Regions from separate parts of the Telluria sp. RB2R28 genome, predicted to be linked through region 2. Evidence: predicted binding sites of a transcription regulator. Region 2 holds the regulator's gene; each other region holds the start of a gene.

Evidence for each region. Region 2 encodes LexA, which represses DNA repair genes until DNA is damaged. Its sites were predicted from a motif close to ACTGTATNNNNATACAGT; they were not measured.
Region 1: the regulator LexA is predicted to act here: its motif matches at 1,921-1,938, upstream of AC56LV_RS07780 (ATP-dependent helicase).
Region 3: the regulator LexA is predicted to act here: its motif matches at 1,652-1,669, upstream of AC56LV_RS16120 (DNA topoisomerase IV subunit B).

What each region holds. Positions count from the first base shown of each region.
Region 1 is NZ_JCASIK010000002.1:29,546-34,762, forward strand. Features, by position in the region: gene AC56LV_RS07780 (ATP-dependent helicase) at 1-1,896, opposite strand, end outside; gene AC56LV_RS07785 (hypothetical protein) at 2,224-2,442, opposite strand; gene AC56LV_RS07790 (chromate transporter) at 2,584-3,192, shown strand; gene AC56LV_RS07795 (chromate transporter) at 3,189-3,770, shown strand; gene fghA (S-formylglutathione hydrolase) at 3,832-4,674, shown strand; gene AC56LV_RS07805 (methyl-accepting chemotaxis protein) at 5,052-5,217, shown strand, end outside.
Region 2 is NZ_JCASIK010000002.1:713,574-718,790, forward strand. Features, by position in the region: gene AC56LV_RS10790 (replicative DNA helicase) at 1-630, opposite strand, end outside; gene rplI (50S ribosomal protein L9) at 750-1,202, opposite strand; gene rpsR (30S ribosomal protein S18) at 1,239-1,529, opposite strand; gene priB (primosomal replication protein N) at 1,558-1,857, opposite strand; gene rpsF (30S ribosomal protein S6) at 1,895-2,302, opposite strand; gene lexA (transcriptional repressor LexA) at 2,597-3,226, shown strand; gene AC56LV_RS10820 (tetratricopeptide repeat protein) at 3,291-4,085, opposite strand; gene AC56LV_RS10825 (cystathionine gamma-synthase family protein) at 4,121-5,217, opposite strand, start outside.
Region 3 is NZ_JCASIK010000004.1:96,292-101,508, forward strand. Features, by position in the region: gene AC56LV_RS16120 (DNA topoisomerase IV subunit B) at 1-1,585, opposite strand, end outside; gene AC56LV_RS16125 (response regulator) at 1,759-2,583, shown strand; gene AC56LV_RS16130 (gamma-glutamyl-gamma-aminobutyrate hydrolase family protein) at 2,649-3,659, shown strand; gene AC56LV_RS16135 (hypothetical protein) at 3,754-4,101, shown strand; gene AC56LV_RS16140 (YbdK family carboxylate-amine ligase) at 4,114-5,217, opposite strand, start outside.

The sequences.
Region 1 (5,217 bases), 680 kb from region 2:
GTTGGGCACGATCAGGTGCAGGTTGTCGCGGGCCCGGGTCATGGCCACATACAGCAAACGCCGCTCTTCCTCGATATCGTCCTGGTTGCCAGTGGCCATGTCCGACGGTATGCAGCCGTCGACCACATTGAGCACATGGACCGATTTCCACTCTTGCCCCTTGCTCGAGTGAATGGTGGACAGGACCACGTAATCGTCGTCGAGCAGTGGCGGGCCGGCGCGGTCACTTGTCGCTTCGGGTGGGTCGAGCGTGATCTCGGCCAGGAAACTTTCGCGATTGGCATGGCCACCCGACAGGGCGACAAGCTGGTCGAGGTCGAGTGCGCGCACCTGGAAATCGTCGTGCAGGCGCTCCAGGTGCGGCGCATACCAGTCGCGCGCCAGCTCCAGGTCTTGCGGCCAGCGCAGGCCAGGGGTACGCAGGCGCGCATACAGCGCGCAGAACGCCTGCCACTCGACGCTGCAGCGGGCCGGCACCGGGAACGCTGCCAGCGTGGCGGCGATATCGCTGCTTTCGCCTACCGCATCGAGCACGCGCGTGGCAGTTGCCTGGCCGATCCCGGGAATCAGTTGCAGCACGCGGAACCCGGCCAGGCGCCCGCTCGGGTTCTGGGCAAAGCGCAGCAGCGCCAGCACATCCTTGATATGCGAGGCTTCCAGGAATTTCAGCCCCCCGAACTTGACGAACGGGACGTTGCGCCGCATGAGTTCGAGTTCGAGCGCGGCGCTGTGGCTGGCCGCGCGAAACAGCACCGCCTGCGACTTGAGCGGCACGCCTTCTTCGCGCTGCTCGAGGATGCGGCTGCAGACCCAGCGCGCCTGCTCGGCTTCGTCGGGAATCAGGACCAGCTGCGGTTTGATGGCCGACGCCTTGTCGGTCCAGAGCGTCTTGGCGTGGCGCTCGAGCGCAGCGCCAATGACGGCGTTGGAGGCGTCCAGGATCGGCTGCGTCGAACGATAATTGCGCTCGAGCGTGATCAGGTGCGCAGGCTGCGTGAACTGGCCGGCAAAATCAAGGATGTTGCGCACGGTGGCGCCGCGAAATCCATAGATGGACTGGGCGTCGTCGCCAACCACCATCACGCCCCTGCCGTCGGGCTTCATGCCGGTGATGATCGCGGCCTGCAGGCGGTTGGTGTCCTGGTACTCGTCGACCAGCACGTGGTCGAACCAGCTGCCCAGCTCGGGTCCCAGCACCGGGTCGGCTGCCATCTCGGCCCAGAACAGCAGCAGGTCGTCGTAGTCGAGCACGTTCTGCGCCTGCTTGGCATCGACATAGGCGCCAAACAGCGTCTTGAGCTGGGCTTCCCATTCGGCGCACCAAGGGAAATAAGCCTGCAATACCTGATCCAGCGGATCGCGGCTGTTGACCACCCGCGAATAGATCGACAGGCAGGTGCCTTTCATGGGGAAGCGTTTTTCGGTGCGCGACAGGCCGATCTCGTGGCGCACCATGCCCATCAGGTCCTCGGCGTCGCCCCGGTCGTGGATCGTGAATTGCGGGTCGAGCCCGATGCGCCCGGCGAATTCGCGCAGCAGGCGTGCACCGATGCTGTGGAAGGTGCCGGCCCAGGGCAGTGCCACCGGCGCCTGGGTCCGGGCAGCCGCGCCCCGGCCAAGCAGGCGGTGCAGGACGCCGCTGGCGCGCTGGCTCATCTCGCCGGCGGCGCGGCGCGAAAACGTCAGCAGCAGGATGCGCTGCGGATCGGCGCCGGCCCCGATCAGGCGCGCCACACGGTGCGCCAGCGTATTGGTCTTGCCCGACCCGGCGCCGGCCACCACCAGCAACGGGCGCGATGTGGCCACGCCGATGTCATGCTCGACCGCGGCGCGCTGCTCTGGATTCAGGCTGGCGAACGGGTCCTCAATGGCAGGCTCGGCGGTAGCGGTGGTCATGGTGTGGCAGACGGAGAAAGCGATACTGTACATTTATCCAGTACCAAACCACAAGCGCTAAATCGCGCGACCGCGGGCAGAGCCTGGGCGTGACATCGGGCACGGATTACCGTGCCGGCGCCAGGCCATGGAAAAATAAAACGGTTCTGGATATCCACAAAGTCTGTGAATAACTATGTGGAAAAGCGGGGGCTTGACACGCTGGACATGGCCTGCGGGGCGGCTTTCAACAATTTGCCTATTGGGAAGGCAACGACGGTGACAACTGCAGATTCGCCCCAAACAAAGGCGCCCGCACCCTTGACAGCGCCCGCGCCGCTGTGCGGATTACGCCAGTGCGCGGCGCCGCTCGGGCTCGAGCAAAACACGCTCGATGACCTTTGGCCGCACACCGTTGGACTTCAGGTATTCGACCGCCGGCACGACGCCGAGTTCACTCAGGGTGGCAATGCCGCGGGTGACGACATCGCGCTGGCCGGCATTGGATCGCAACTCGGACACGCTGGCAGCGCGTGGATGGATGTCTTGCGCGTGCAGTGGGTTCATTGCTGAGCTCCGGTGATGGTGGATGTGTCATGCACCACGATTATTGGCGAAGTAAATCCAAAGTCAATGGCAAACGTGTATCAGTCCGCGAATACAAGGCCATGCCAAGCGCGGGCACGGCGCAGCAGCGATAATAACGGGATGAGCCAATCGCCCCTTCCCTCCCCAAACGCGCCGCCGGGCGAAACCGCCGCAGCCCACCCGGTGCCCACCTCATGCACCGACCTGTTCGTCTCGTTCACGCTGATCGCCCTGCAGGGCTTTGGCGGTGTGCTGGCCGTGATCCAGCGCGAAATGGTCGAGCGCAAACGCTGGTTGAGCAACGAAGAATTCATCGAAGAATGGTCGGTCGCGCAAATCCTGCCGGGGCCGAACGTGTGCAACCTGGCGCTGATGATCGGCCAGCGCCATTTCGGCCTGGCCGGCGCGATGAGCGCACTGGCCGGCTTGCTGGCGGCGCCGCTGGTCGTGGTGCTGGCGCTGGCCCTTGTGTACGCCCGCTTTGCCGATGTGCCGCAGGTCCAGGGCGCGCTGCGCGGCATGGCGGCCGTCGCCGCAGGACTGGTGGCAGCCACCGGCCTGAAGATGTCGGCCGCGCTGGGCAAGAACGTGCTGCCGCTCATTGTCTGCATACTCATCGCTGCGGTCGCCTTCGTGCTGCTGGCCTGGGTGCGGGTGCCGCTGGCGGCGGTCGTGCTGGGACTTGGCGGCCTGGGCTGCGTACTGGCCTGGCGCAGGCTCACCCCATGAGCGCGCCACAACTCGTCTTTACCTGGCACGACTGGGTCAGCCTGTTCACGCACTTTCTGGGGTTGTCGCTGATGTCGCTCGGCGGCGCGATCTCGACCACCTCCGAAATGCAGCGCTACCTGGTCGAGCGCCAGGGCTGGCTGACGCCGGCGCAGTTCGGCGACTCGGTGGCGCTGGCGCAATCGTCGCCCGGGCCGAATGTGCTGTTCGTCGCGCTGCTGGGCTGGAACGTCGGTTTGAACAATGGCAGCACGGCGGCCGCGCTCTGCGGTGTGGTCATCGCCATGATCGGCATCATGCTGCCGTCGACCGTATTTACGTATCAGGTGGCGCAGTGGGCGCATCGCAACCGGGGGCGGAGGGCCGTGCGCGCGTTCAAGCAGGGCATGGCCCCGCTCGTCATTGCGATGCTGCTGTCGACCGCCTGGCTGCTGGCCTCGGGCGGCGCCACCGGTCTGGACCACTGGCCACTGTGGCTGCTGTCGGCAGTGAGCTGCATCGTCATCTGGCGCACCCGCCTGCACCTGCTGTGGATGCTGGCGGCCGGCGCCGTGCTCGGCGCGATTGGACTGGTGTAGTTGGCATGCGTTTGCAGGACGCGGCATACTGGCCGCATCTTTCACTGCCCCCCACATGACGATGTCCGAACTCCTGAACCAACATGCCTGCTTCGGCGGCGAGCAGCGTTTTTACCAGCACGCCTCCAGCGCCATCGGCCTGCCGATGAAGTTTTCGGTCTACCTGCCGCCCGGCGCCAGCGGCAAGAAGCTGCCGGTGCTGTTTTACCTGGCCGGCCTGACCTGTACCGAAGAAACGTTCATGACCAAGGCCGGCGCCCAGCGCGTGGCGAGCGAACTGGGCATCATCCTGGTGGCGCCCGACACCAGCCCGCGTGGCGCCAACGTGCCGGGCGAAACCGACAGCTGGGACTTCGGCGCCGGCGCCGGCTTCTACCTTGACGCCACCGAAGCGCCATGGTCGACGCATTACCGCATGCACAGCTACCTGCTCGAACTGCACGCACTGGTGCTCGATCTGCTGCCGGCGGATCCGGCGCGCGTTGGCATCTTTGGCCATTCGATGGGCGGCCACGGCGCGCTCGTCATGGCGCTGCGCCACCCAGAACTGTTCCGCTCGGTGTCGGCGTTTGCGCCCATCGCCGCGCCAAGCCGCTGCCCATGGGGCGTCAAAGCTTTTGGCGGCTACCTGGGCCCGGATGAAAGCACCTGGCAGCAATATGACGCCAGCGCGCTGATGGCGCAGCAGGAAACGGCGCCTTTCCCGGACGGTATCCTGATTGACCAGGGCCTGGCCGACAAGTTCCTGCCCGAGCAGTTGCGGCCGGAAGCCTTCGAAGGCGCCTGCGCCCGCATCGGCCAGCCCCTCACGCTGCGCCGCCAGCCGGGCTATGACCACGGCTACTATTTCATCTCGACGTTCGTCGAAGACCATCTGCGTTTCCACGCACGTCAGCTCGGCTGACTCATGACGGCTTCAGCCCGGCTGAAGCCGTTTTACTGCACGTTCCCCTCCCCGCTCTCCCGCCCACTCTGCCGCTTCCGTCGTCAATTCCGCTCGCTTGTGTCCTATTCGCGATGATTGCTGTCTGATAACTGCAACAAAACTCGTCTTTCTTTAGATCGTCTCCAGGCAAGTGACAATCACCATAGTCACAAAGTTTCCACGGGGATACAATTCTTTCTCAAAATCCCCATCTGCATCCCCATCGTTACCGCGCGGCTCGCCAGGATGCACGTCCCCACTTCACGTCCGTCAAACACGTCAATAAAAAGATGAAACTCAGCTTCCGCACCAAACTCTACCTGCCACTGGTTCTCAGCTGGTTGTGCCTGTCAGTGATGGCGATTCTCCATGTCTACGAAAGTAACGCCCAGCGTCTCGAGGAACGTAAAATCGCACTCAGATTTGCGACCGATGTCGGCATGTCCACCGTCAAGGAATACGCGGAATTGGCGTCATCTGGGGCGATGACCGTCGAGGAAGCACAGCAGCAAGCCCTCAAAC
Region 2 (5,217 bases):
ACCCGACGTCATGCGGTCGAGGTCGATGAAGCCGGTTGGCACGCCGGTGATTTCGCCCTGGTTTTCGCGGCTATAGAGCTCGTCGATGCGCTCGACGACTTGCGTCAGCAGCGGCTGAATCGGATTCCAGCCCTGCTGGCCGCGCGAGCCGGATTCGGCAATCGCAAAGATCTTGGACTCGGCTTCGTCAAGCATCTGCTTGACTTCCTTGCCCTGCGGGTTGAACGCATTGCCCGAGATTTCATCGGCCACGGTGATCAGCTTGCGCAGGATGCCGCGGTCGCGCACGATCTCGGCGTAGCGCCGGATATTCGCGGCGGACGGCGTATTCTGGGCCATCGCGTTCAGGTATTGCAGGCCGCCCACATCATCGGCCTTGCCGAGCTGGTTGCAGGCCTCGTAGACGGTGATCACGTCGGCCGGTTTGCCGCCGTTAATCAGGCGCACCATCTGTTCGAAGATGATGCGGTGGTCGTAGCGGTAGAAGTCTTCCGCGTTCATGAAGTCGGCGATACGGTCCCACGCGGCGTTATCGCGCAGCAGGCCGCCAATGACGGATTGCTCGGCTTCGATGGAGTGCGGGGGGATGCGCAGGGCGTCGAGTTGCGGATCTGGAGATGCTGCGTTCATGGGCGGGATTATACCTTTTCCAGTCCTGTGACTGACATGGTTGGAAAGCCGAAAAGCAAAAAAGCCGGGCGAACCCGGCTTTTTCAGAACTGCGTGCTCAGCACATGTACAGCGTGTGCTTAGGCAGCTTCGCCCACAACGGCGACGGTGATTTCCGACACGACGTCGGTGTGCAGAGCGACTGCAACCGGGAATTCGCCGGTGGTTTTCAAAGGGCCGGTCGGCAGGCGCACTTGCGACTTCTCGACAGCGAAACCTTGCTTGGTCAGCGCTTCGGCGATGTCGAAGTTGGTGACCGAACCGAACAGACGGCCATCAACGCCGGCCTTCTGGCCGATGGTGACGGTCATGCCGCTCAGCTTGTCGCCTTCGGCCTGGGCAGCCGACAGCTTTTCAGCTGCTGCTTTTTCCAGTTCGGCGCGCTTGGCTTCGAACTCGGCGACGGCGCCGGCGGTAGCGCGGCGGGCCATCTTTTGTGGGATCAGGAAGTTACGTGCGTAACCGTCCTTGACCTTGACGACGTCGCCCAGGTTGCCGACGTTGACTACTTTTTCCAACAGAATGATTTGCATAGTGATCTCCAGATATCTGACTGTCGTGACCGACGATTAACCGTGGTGCAGGTCGGTGTACGGCAGCAGCGCAAGGTAGCGTGCGCGCTTGATCGCGGTGTCGACCTGACGCTGGTAGTGCGCCTTGGTGCCGGTCAGACGTGCTGGCATGATCTTGCCGTTTTCCTGGACGAAGTCCTTCAGGGTGTCGACGTCCTTGTAGTCCACCTGCTCAACGCCAGCGGCGGTGAAGCGGCAGAATTTCTTGCGCTTGAACAGCGGGTTTTGCTGTTTGCGCTTCTCTTTGAGTTTCGCTTTGTTTTTGTCGAACTTTTTACCGAATGCCATTTGAGGCTCCTGTATCTAAATTGCCGGGTTAAGCGGCACTGAAATCAATGATGTGAAACACCAGGGCTTTGCTGTTGCGATTTTTCCGTGCAAGAAATCCGTTGAACCTGTAGCTGGCGCCCAATTCGGCGCTGGCAAACCTGCCCGAAATCTCGCCCGCGGCGAACGCGGGGACTTCGAACGCGACCGACCTTTCGACTCCGGCCTCTTCCTGCTGCGATTCGTGCATCAGGACGGCTGAAACGATTGGCACACCGGCCGGGGTGTAACGCAGTACGTCGCGCTCGGCGATGGTCGCCATGAGCTGGAGGTGGTTTGCGTTATGCACCCGGTGTTACTGGTTACTACGAATAACTGGGAAAAACTTAAGCAGCAGCAGGCGCTGGCGCAGCGGCTGGAGCGGCTGCTGGCGCAGCGGCTTCGGCACGGTGGCTCTTGGCTGCGTCTTCGCGCTGCACCGATTTCATCATCGGCGACGGTGCGGTTTCAGCTTTTTTCAGCTTGACGGTCAGGTGACGCAGAACCGCATCATTGAACTTGAATGCAGTTTCCAGCTCGACCAGGGTCTCGTTGTCGCATTCGATGTTCAGGCAGATGTAGTGTGCTTTTGGCAGCTTCTGGATCTGGTACGCCATCTGGCGGCGGCCCCAGTCTTCAACGCGATGGATGTTACCGCCGCGGCTGGTCACCGTGGTCTTGTAACGCTCGATCATCGCCGGAACTTGTTCGCTCTGGTCCGGATGGACGATAAAAACGATTTCATAATGACGCATGCATTACTCCTTGAGGACGTTTAACAAATGCCCACCTCGGCGTCAAGACGAGTGTGGGAAGGGAAAGCCGGCAATTATAACCTGAATATCGGTGACTTGGAAACCCCCGATGATGCTTTATCGCCTCGATTGGCCCCGCATTTGGCGTATCTGACTCGACAATTCCAGCGTTTTGACGGCTATTTGCACCCTGAATCACGATTTTCGCGATATTTTTCGCGTTTCCCCTTGCGCGCGCGAGAATACTGTACAAAAATACAGGTTACATACATAACCGGTTGCTGTAACACATTTATGCTAAAGCTCACTGCACGGCAAGAACAGATCCTGAACCTGATCAAGGAAGCGATCGAGAACACCGGTTTCCCCCCAACCCGGGCTGAAATCGCTTCTGAACTGGGTTTCCGCTCGGCCAATGCGGCTGAAGAACATCTGCAAGCACTGGCGCGCAAGGGCGCCATCGAAATTTCACCTGGCACATCGCGCGGCATCCGCCTGATCGGCGCGAGCGTCGAAGCGATCCCGATGCCGCCGCCGTCGTTCATGTCGCTGCCGCTGGTCGGGCGCGTTGCGGCGGGTAATCCGATCCTGGCGCAAGAGCACGTCGAAGCCACCTACAACGTCGACGCGGCCATGTTCGCGGCGCGGCCTGATTTTCTGCTAAAGGTCAAAGGCTGGTCGATGCGCGATGCAGGCATCATGGATGGCGACTTTTTGGCGGTCAAGAAAATCGACAGCGCCAAGAACGGCCAGATCGTCGTTGCGCGCCTGGGCGACGAAGTCACGGTCAAGCGCTATCGCAAGACGGGCGACCTGGTCGAACTGCTGCCAGAAAACCCTGACTTCAACATCATTGCCGTCTCGCCAGACGAAGAATTCGCGCTCGAAGGCCTGGCTGTCGGCTTGATGCGTAGCTGGAACTGATGTAATGGCGCCGGCCTCCCCGGCCGGTGCCTGCTTTACCCGGCGTTGCCCTACCCGGCATTGCTCAGTTCGACGCCTTCTTCACCACGGCGTTGTGCTGGTTGATGAATGCCTCGGTGGCATTGCGCCACGCTGCAAAATCCGCCAGGATCATCTTTGAATTGACCTTCGCGCCTTCCGCGATATTCTGCCGCACCTGCTCCAGGTGGGCTGCCGAGGCGTCCGCCTCCTGCTTGTTCATGAGCTTCGCAATATCGGCCGGGATCTTCTTGGTCAGCGGCGACTGCGCATTCAGGTTCGTCACCATCTTGTTGTAGCAGTCCTGCCAGCCCGTCACCAGCTTGTTGACGCGATCGATCTCGTCATTCACTTTCGACACGGCCGGAATGCGCGGCGACGGGCAGCGGTATTCGCCTGACTGTAATTCGGCGCCGTCATAGCCCTTGATCCAGTAATCGATCTCGGCGCGTTTGGTCACGCGCTGTTCCATCACGACCAGCGATTCGGCCGCGACCTTGTTGCCCTTGGCGGCCGACTTTTCGAACAATGCCCTGGCCGCCGGCTCGTCGACGGCACCGGCTTCGCCATACCAGTACATCTGTCCCAGCTGCTGCTGCGCTTGCGGATTGCCGGCGTTGGCCAGCTTGGTATAGAGCTTGAGCGCGCCCGCATAATCCTTCTTTTCAAACAGCGCGTTGGCGTCTTCCAGCTCGCCCGCATAGGCGCCGCTGGCAATAGTCAGAGAAAGGCAGAGCAGGAAACGGTTCATGGGCATCCGAAGAAAATGACAAGCTGACGATGGGGCATCATAGCCCCCTTTTACAGTGGAACTCAACCGTAAAAATGACAAGGCCGGCATCGCGCCGGCCTTCTTTGCATGCCTTTACACCGTGCTTATGCGTCCAGCGCCTGGCGGAAGTCTTCGACCAGGTCGTCGGTGTCCTCGATGCCCACCGACACGCGGATCAGCGACTCGGCAATGCCCATGCTGGCGCGGCGCTCGGCGCCCATCTCGAAGAAGATCGTGTGCGCCACCGGGATGACCAGCGTGCGATTGTCACCCAGGTTCGAGGCAGGAATCGCCAGCTGCAGGCGGTTGAGGTAATCGAACGGATCGATGGACTCGTGCAGCTCAAAGCTGAGCAGCGAACCGCCGGCGCGAAACAGCGACGTGACGATACCGTGCTGCGGATGCGACGCCAGGCCCGGATAGTGGACCTTGGCCACGCGCTCATCAGCTTCGAGCATCGTGGCCAGCGCCAGTGCATTGGCACAGGTACGGGTCATGCGCAGCGCCAGCGTCTCGGCGCCAACGGCGATGTGATGCGCCGCTTCCGGCCCGAGCGACGCGCCGAAGTCGCGCAGTGCTTTCGCGCGCAGCTGCGCCATGCCCTGGGCCTGCGCTGGCTGCTTGCGAAAGTTCGGTGCGATGTTCGGGTACGCGCTCCAGTCGAACAGGCCGGTGTCGGTCAGCGCGCCGCCCAGCGCAATGCCGTGGCCGCCAATCGACTTGGTCAGCGAGTTGACCACGAGACCGGCGCCCACGTTCTTCGGGCGGAACAGCCATGGCGACGTCATCGTGTTGTCGACCACGTACAGGATGCCCCGCTCACGGCACAGCTCGCCGATGCGGGCCAGGTCCGCCACTTGCGTGCGCGGATTGGCGATCGTCTCGACGAATACCATGCGCGTGTTTGGCGTCAAGGCTGCTTCGACCTGCGCCACATCGGTCGCGTCTACAAAGGCAACATCAACGCCCTGCCCCGCCACCGTCTGCCACAGGCTGTTGGTATTGCCAAACAAGAAGCTTGACGAGACGATGGCGTCGCCTGCCTTGAGCAGCGCCTGGAACAGCGCGCCGATGGCGGCCATGCCAGTGCCGAAGCACAGCGTGGCGACGCCATCTTCCATCTTGCTGACCTTGTCCTCGAGCGCGCTGATGGTGGGATTGCCCTGGCGACCGTAACGGAAGCCCGGCTCCTTGCCCTGGA
Region 3 (5,217 bases), on a different contig from region 2:
TGAGCAGCAGCACCTGGATGTGCGAGCCGTCGACGTCGGCGTCGGACAGGATGCAGATCTTGCCGTAGCGCAGACCGGTCAGGTCGGGCGAGTCGCCCGCGCTGTGCGGGTCGACGCCGATCGCCACCGAGATATCGTGGATTTCATTGTTGGCGAACAGGCGGTCGCGGTCGGTTTCCCACGAGTTGAGCACCTTGCCGCGCAGCGGCAGGATGGCCTGGAATTCCTTGTCGCGGCCCATCTTGGCCGAGCCGCCGGCCGAGTCGCCCTCGACCAGGAACAGCTCGTTGCGCGTGATGTCGTTCGATTCGCAATCGGTCAGTTTGCCCGGCAACACGGCCACGCCCGACGATTTTTTCTTTTCGACTTTTTGCAGCGAGCGCAGACGCGATTGCGCCTGGCGGATCACGAGTTCGGCCAGCTTCTTGCCGTATTCGACGTGCTGGTTCAGCCACAGTTCGAGCGGCGGCCTGGTGAAGGTCGAGACCAGCTTGAGCGCGTCGCGCGAATTCAGGCGTTCTTTCGTCTGGCCCTGGAACTGCGGGTCCAGCACCTTGGCCGACAGCACGAACGAGACGCGCGCGAACACGTCTTCGGGCAGCAGCTTGACGCCTTTCGGCAGCAGGCCATGCAGCTCGACGAAGTTCTTGACGGCGCCATACAGGCCGTCGCGCAGGCCCGCTTCGTGCGTGCCGCCGCTGACGGTGGGGATCAGGTTGACATAGGATTCACGCACCACGCCGCCTTCTTCGGTCCAGGCCACGACCCAGGCCGCGCCTTCGCCTTCGGCAAAACTGTCGTCGCCGGCCGCGGCGTACTGCGCGCCTTCGAACAGCGGGATCAGGGTTTCGCCGTTGGAGCTTTGCGCCAGCGCTTCGGTCAGGTAGCCGCGCAGGCCCTCGTCGTAGCGCCAGGTCTGCACTTCGCCCTTGGCGTTCGTGAGCGTGACCGTCACGCCCGGCAGCAGCACGGCTTTCGAGCGCAGCAGGCGCTGCAGGTCGTTCATCGGGATGGTCGGCGAATCGAAGTATTTGCCGTCCGGCCAGGCCGTGACGCGCGTGCCGTTCTTCTTGCCGCCGCGCTCGAACGGCGCGGAGGTGAGGGGCTCGATCACGTCGCCGGCAGCGAACACCAGCTTGTGCTGGCCGTTGCCCTGATCGTCCTTGCGCCAGACCTCGATCTCGAGGCGCTTGGACAGCGCATTGGTGACCGACACGCCGACGCCGTGCAGGCCGCCCGAGAACGCATACGCGCCGCCCGAGCCCTTGTCGAACTTGCCGCCGGCGTGCAGACGCGTGAACACGATTTCGACCGTCGACACGCCTTCTTCGGGGTGGATGCCGACCGGGATGCCGCGGCCGTCATCTTCGACCGTGATCGAGCCGTCCGGGTTCATCGTGACGCTGATGTTCTTGCAATAGCCACCCAGCGCCTCGTCAGAGGCGTTGTCGATCACTTCCTGGATGATGTGGAGCGGATTTTCCGTGCGGGTGTACATGCCCGGACGCTGTTTCACAGGTTCGAGTCCCTTGAGGACACGGATGGATGATTCGCTGTAGTCTGGAGCGGGTTTCTTGGAGGCCATCTTGAAGAGTATTTGTAGAATGCGTTGGCATTCTATCTTGTCGAGCGGAAAAGGAAATGCTTTTTAACTGTATAAATATACAGTATTTTGCGCTTATGTCGTGCTTTTCGCCTTGCACCTTTGTGCTAGATTACGCTGTAAATACATAATCGATGCAAGAAGGGTGGGGCCCGATGCAGCGATCCCATTGTCTGTTCACCGTGCGTCCGATCGGCTTTGATCCGGTTGAAACCGCCCGGCTGGCGGCGCTGCTCGAAGACGCGCCGGGCGCCGGGCCGTCGTATTCTTGCCTGCATGCCGATAGTTTGCAAGAGCCGGATCTGCTGGTTGCCAACGGTGACAGCCCGTTTGCGCTGGCGCAACTGGCGTGCCGGCCACCCGATGCACTGCAACCGGCACTGGTCATCGGCGGCACTGGCAGCACCTGTTGGCCGACTCTAACCCGCCCGCTTGACCAACGGGCGCTGCATGGCCAGCTGGCCGAACTGCTCGACACGCGCGTGCATGCGCTGGCCCAGCACGGCGCCCGTGCGCGCCGTGTGCTGGCCGAACGCCGCCGCCGTCCGCGTCTGGGGCCGGATCTTGAAACGCCCGCATTCTACACGCGACTGCGCCATGGGCCCGTCGATGGTTCGGTATTGATCGTCGATCAGGCGTGCAACCTGCGCAACCGGGTGGCGCAGGTGCTCGGGCCGCGCCGGATCGGCGTCGAATGGACCGACAGCCAGGCCGCCGCCGTGCGCCTGTGCGACGAAACGCCGGTGGCGCTGGTGCTGATCAACACGGCGGTCCCGGGCATCGAACCGTATGCACTGTGCTCGTCGATCAAGGCGCAGGCCGGGGCCGGGCGCACACCCGTGGTGTTCATGGTCACGCCATCGTTTCATTACGACAGCGCGCGAGCCCGGCTGGCCGGCGCCCGCGGCTTGCTCGAGACGCCCGTGGCGGGGCGCCACCTGATGCTAACGTTCCAGAAGCTGCTCGACGTGCCGGTCTGAGCACATGGCGACCTTTTGTAACAACTTTGAATCGTGCGCAGCATTGCCGAAGTTATATTATTGACATGACCGAAGACGAACCCATCAAGCGCAATCCAGACGACCCCTCGCCAGAGGCGGATATCGATGAACGTCGCGAGACACGCGTGCGCGTGCCCGACCGGCGCGCCAGCGGCGGCCAGCACGCACGCGGGCCGGCGCGCTACCTGCGCGATGGCGACAACCCGATGGCCCTGGCCGGCCGGGTCATCACGTCGCGCTTTCGCTCGCTGCGTGAACGCTTCAGTCGCGACATCATGCAGCGCACGCTGCACATCGGTGTTTCGGCCCGTATCTTTCACCCCGAAGCGGGCGCCAAGGGGCTGCTGAGCAAGAACCTGCAGTATCTCGAGGAATCGATTGCCCAGTGGGTCATGTCGCGCGACGTGCTGGTGTTCATGATCCCGACGGTCAATACCAACGGCTTGCTCCATCCCAGCAACATCACGCTGCGCCACTATGCGCGTCATCTGGATGGCCTCGTGCTGCAGGGCGGGGCCGACGTCGCCCCGCAAACCTATTCCGAAACGCCCACGCGTCCCGAATGGAGCGGCGACCGCGCACGCGACGTGTACGAGCTCGAACTGCTGCACGAATTTGTCGACGCCGGCAAGCCGGTGCTGGGCGTGTGCCGTGGCTGCCAGCTGATCAACGTGGCCTTCGGCGGCACGCTGCACCAGGACGTCGCCACCGACCGCCCCGACGCGCTGGCGCACGTGCACGACCTGTATGACGCGCATCGCCACGCGATCGTGTTTCCCAAGGGCTCGTCCCTGGGCCGCATGTTCCCCAACGTCCAGCAGGCGATGGTCAACTCGATTCACCACCAGGCCGTCAAGGACCTGGGGCGCGATATCCGCATCGAGGCGATGTCCGAGCCGGACGGCATCATCGAGGCGATCCGCTACCAGCGCGCCAACTTCGTCATGGGCTTGCAGTGGCACCCCGAGTTCCACCGTGCGGGCGGTGTCGATCTGCTCGACTGCACGCCGGTGCTCGACGAGTTCTTGCGTGCGGCGCGCGAGACGCGGCTGTAGCACGAAATCGCTTGCTTTCGCCGTGTGACACAGGAATAATGAATGAGAATCATTCTCATCTCATTGTCTTGTTATGGTCCATGGAGCGCTTCGCATGACGATTTCCCCCACACCCACCACGCCATCCGCAGCAGCCGAGCCGCGCAACCAGGACACGCTCCTGGTTGCCTCGCTCCTGCACCTGATGTCGCATTACAGCGCGAAAGGCGACGGCGAGCCGCCGTGCGTCAAGCTGGCGTCCGTGATCGAGCGCCACCTGTGCGCGCTGGCGCGCCTGCCAATGATCGACCCGGTGCTGCGCGCCACCTGCGAGCAGCTGGCCGACCAGTGGGCCAACGTGGTCGACGCCAGGCTGCCGGCACCGGCGCCTGCCAAACAGCCGCTGCTGGCGCGCTTCATGAAGACGGGCTGGGTCGGCAAGGGCGTGCCGGTGGCCGGGTAAGCGGTTGCCCGATCAGGCGCTGCGGTCACCCCGGAAGTGCCCGATCGCCGCATTGACCATCCCTTCGACCGAGCCTTCGCGCTCGGCATGCCGGCGCAGGATCGCCGCGTCACTGCCGCCGCGCGCGGCTGCTGCCAGGTGCTGCAGCGCCTCGACGCTGCCCAGCGCTTCGGCGTGCGGCAGCATCCGTTCGAGCGTGGCCAGGATATCGTCGCGGATCACGATGCTCTCGTAGGTTTTCGGGTGCGTGATGCTGCCATCCAGGCCAAAGCGGCAGGCCTGGAAGCGGTTGTAGTTGTAGACGAGGTAGTCGTCTTCAACAGGGGCCTCGTCCTTGCGCTCAAGCAGATGGCGGCACAGCGCCTGCAGGTAGGCGGCCAGCGCCGCGGCGCGCTCCACGGTCAGCGGCGTGTCGCAGACGCGCAGCTCGATCGTGCCGAATTCGGGCTTGGGTCGCAGGTCCCAGTAAAAATCCTTCATGCTCTTGATGATGTTCGTGCGTTCCATCTTGGCGAAGTACACGTCGGTGAACTCCTGCCAGCTGAGCGTGAAGGGCGCGCGCCCGCTCATCGGAAACGCGAACACGGAATTCAAGCGTGCCGATTCGAACAGGCTGTCGTGGCCCTGCACGAAGGGCGACGACGCCGACAGCGCGATGAAGTGCGGCAGGTAGCGGTTCAGTGCGTGCAGCAGGTACATCGCATCGTCGCCGTTGGCGCAGCCGATGTGCACGTGCTGGCCGAATACCGTGAACTGCTTGGCCAGGTAGCCATACAGCTGCGACAGGTATTCGTAGCGCGGTTTGGCTGAAATGCGCTGGTCGGACCAGTGCTGGAACGGGTGCGTGCCACCGCCGGCGATGCCGATATTGAGCGTGTCGCTTGCCGCGACGAGCGTGTCGCGGATCTCGGTCAGCTCGGCCAGCAAGGGACCATACGCCGTGTGCACGCTCGAATTAATCTCGATCATGCTCTCGGTGATCTCGGGCGTGACGTTGCCAGGGAACGGCTTGCGCTCCAGCAGATGCATCAGATCGGGGCTGGCGGCGGTCAGGTTGAAGTCCGACAGATTGACCAGTTGCAGTTCGAGCTCGACCCCGAAGGTGAGCGGCGTGGA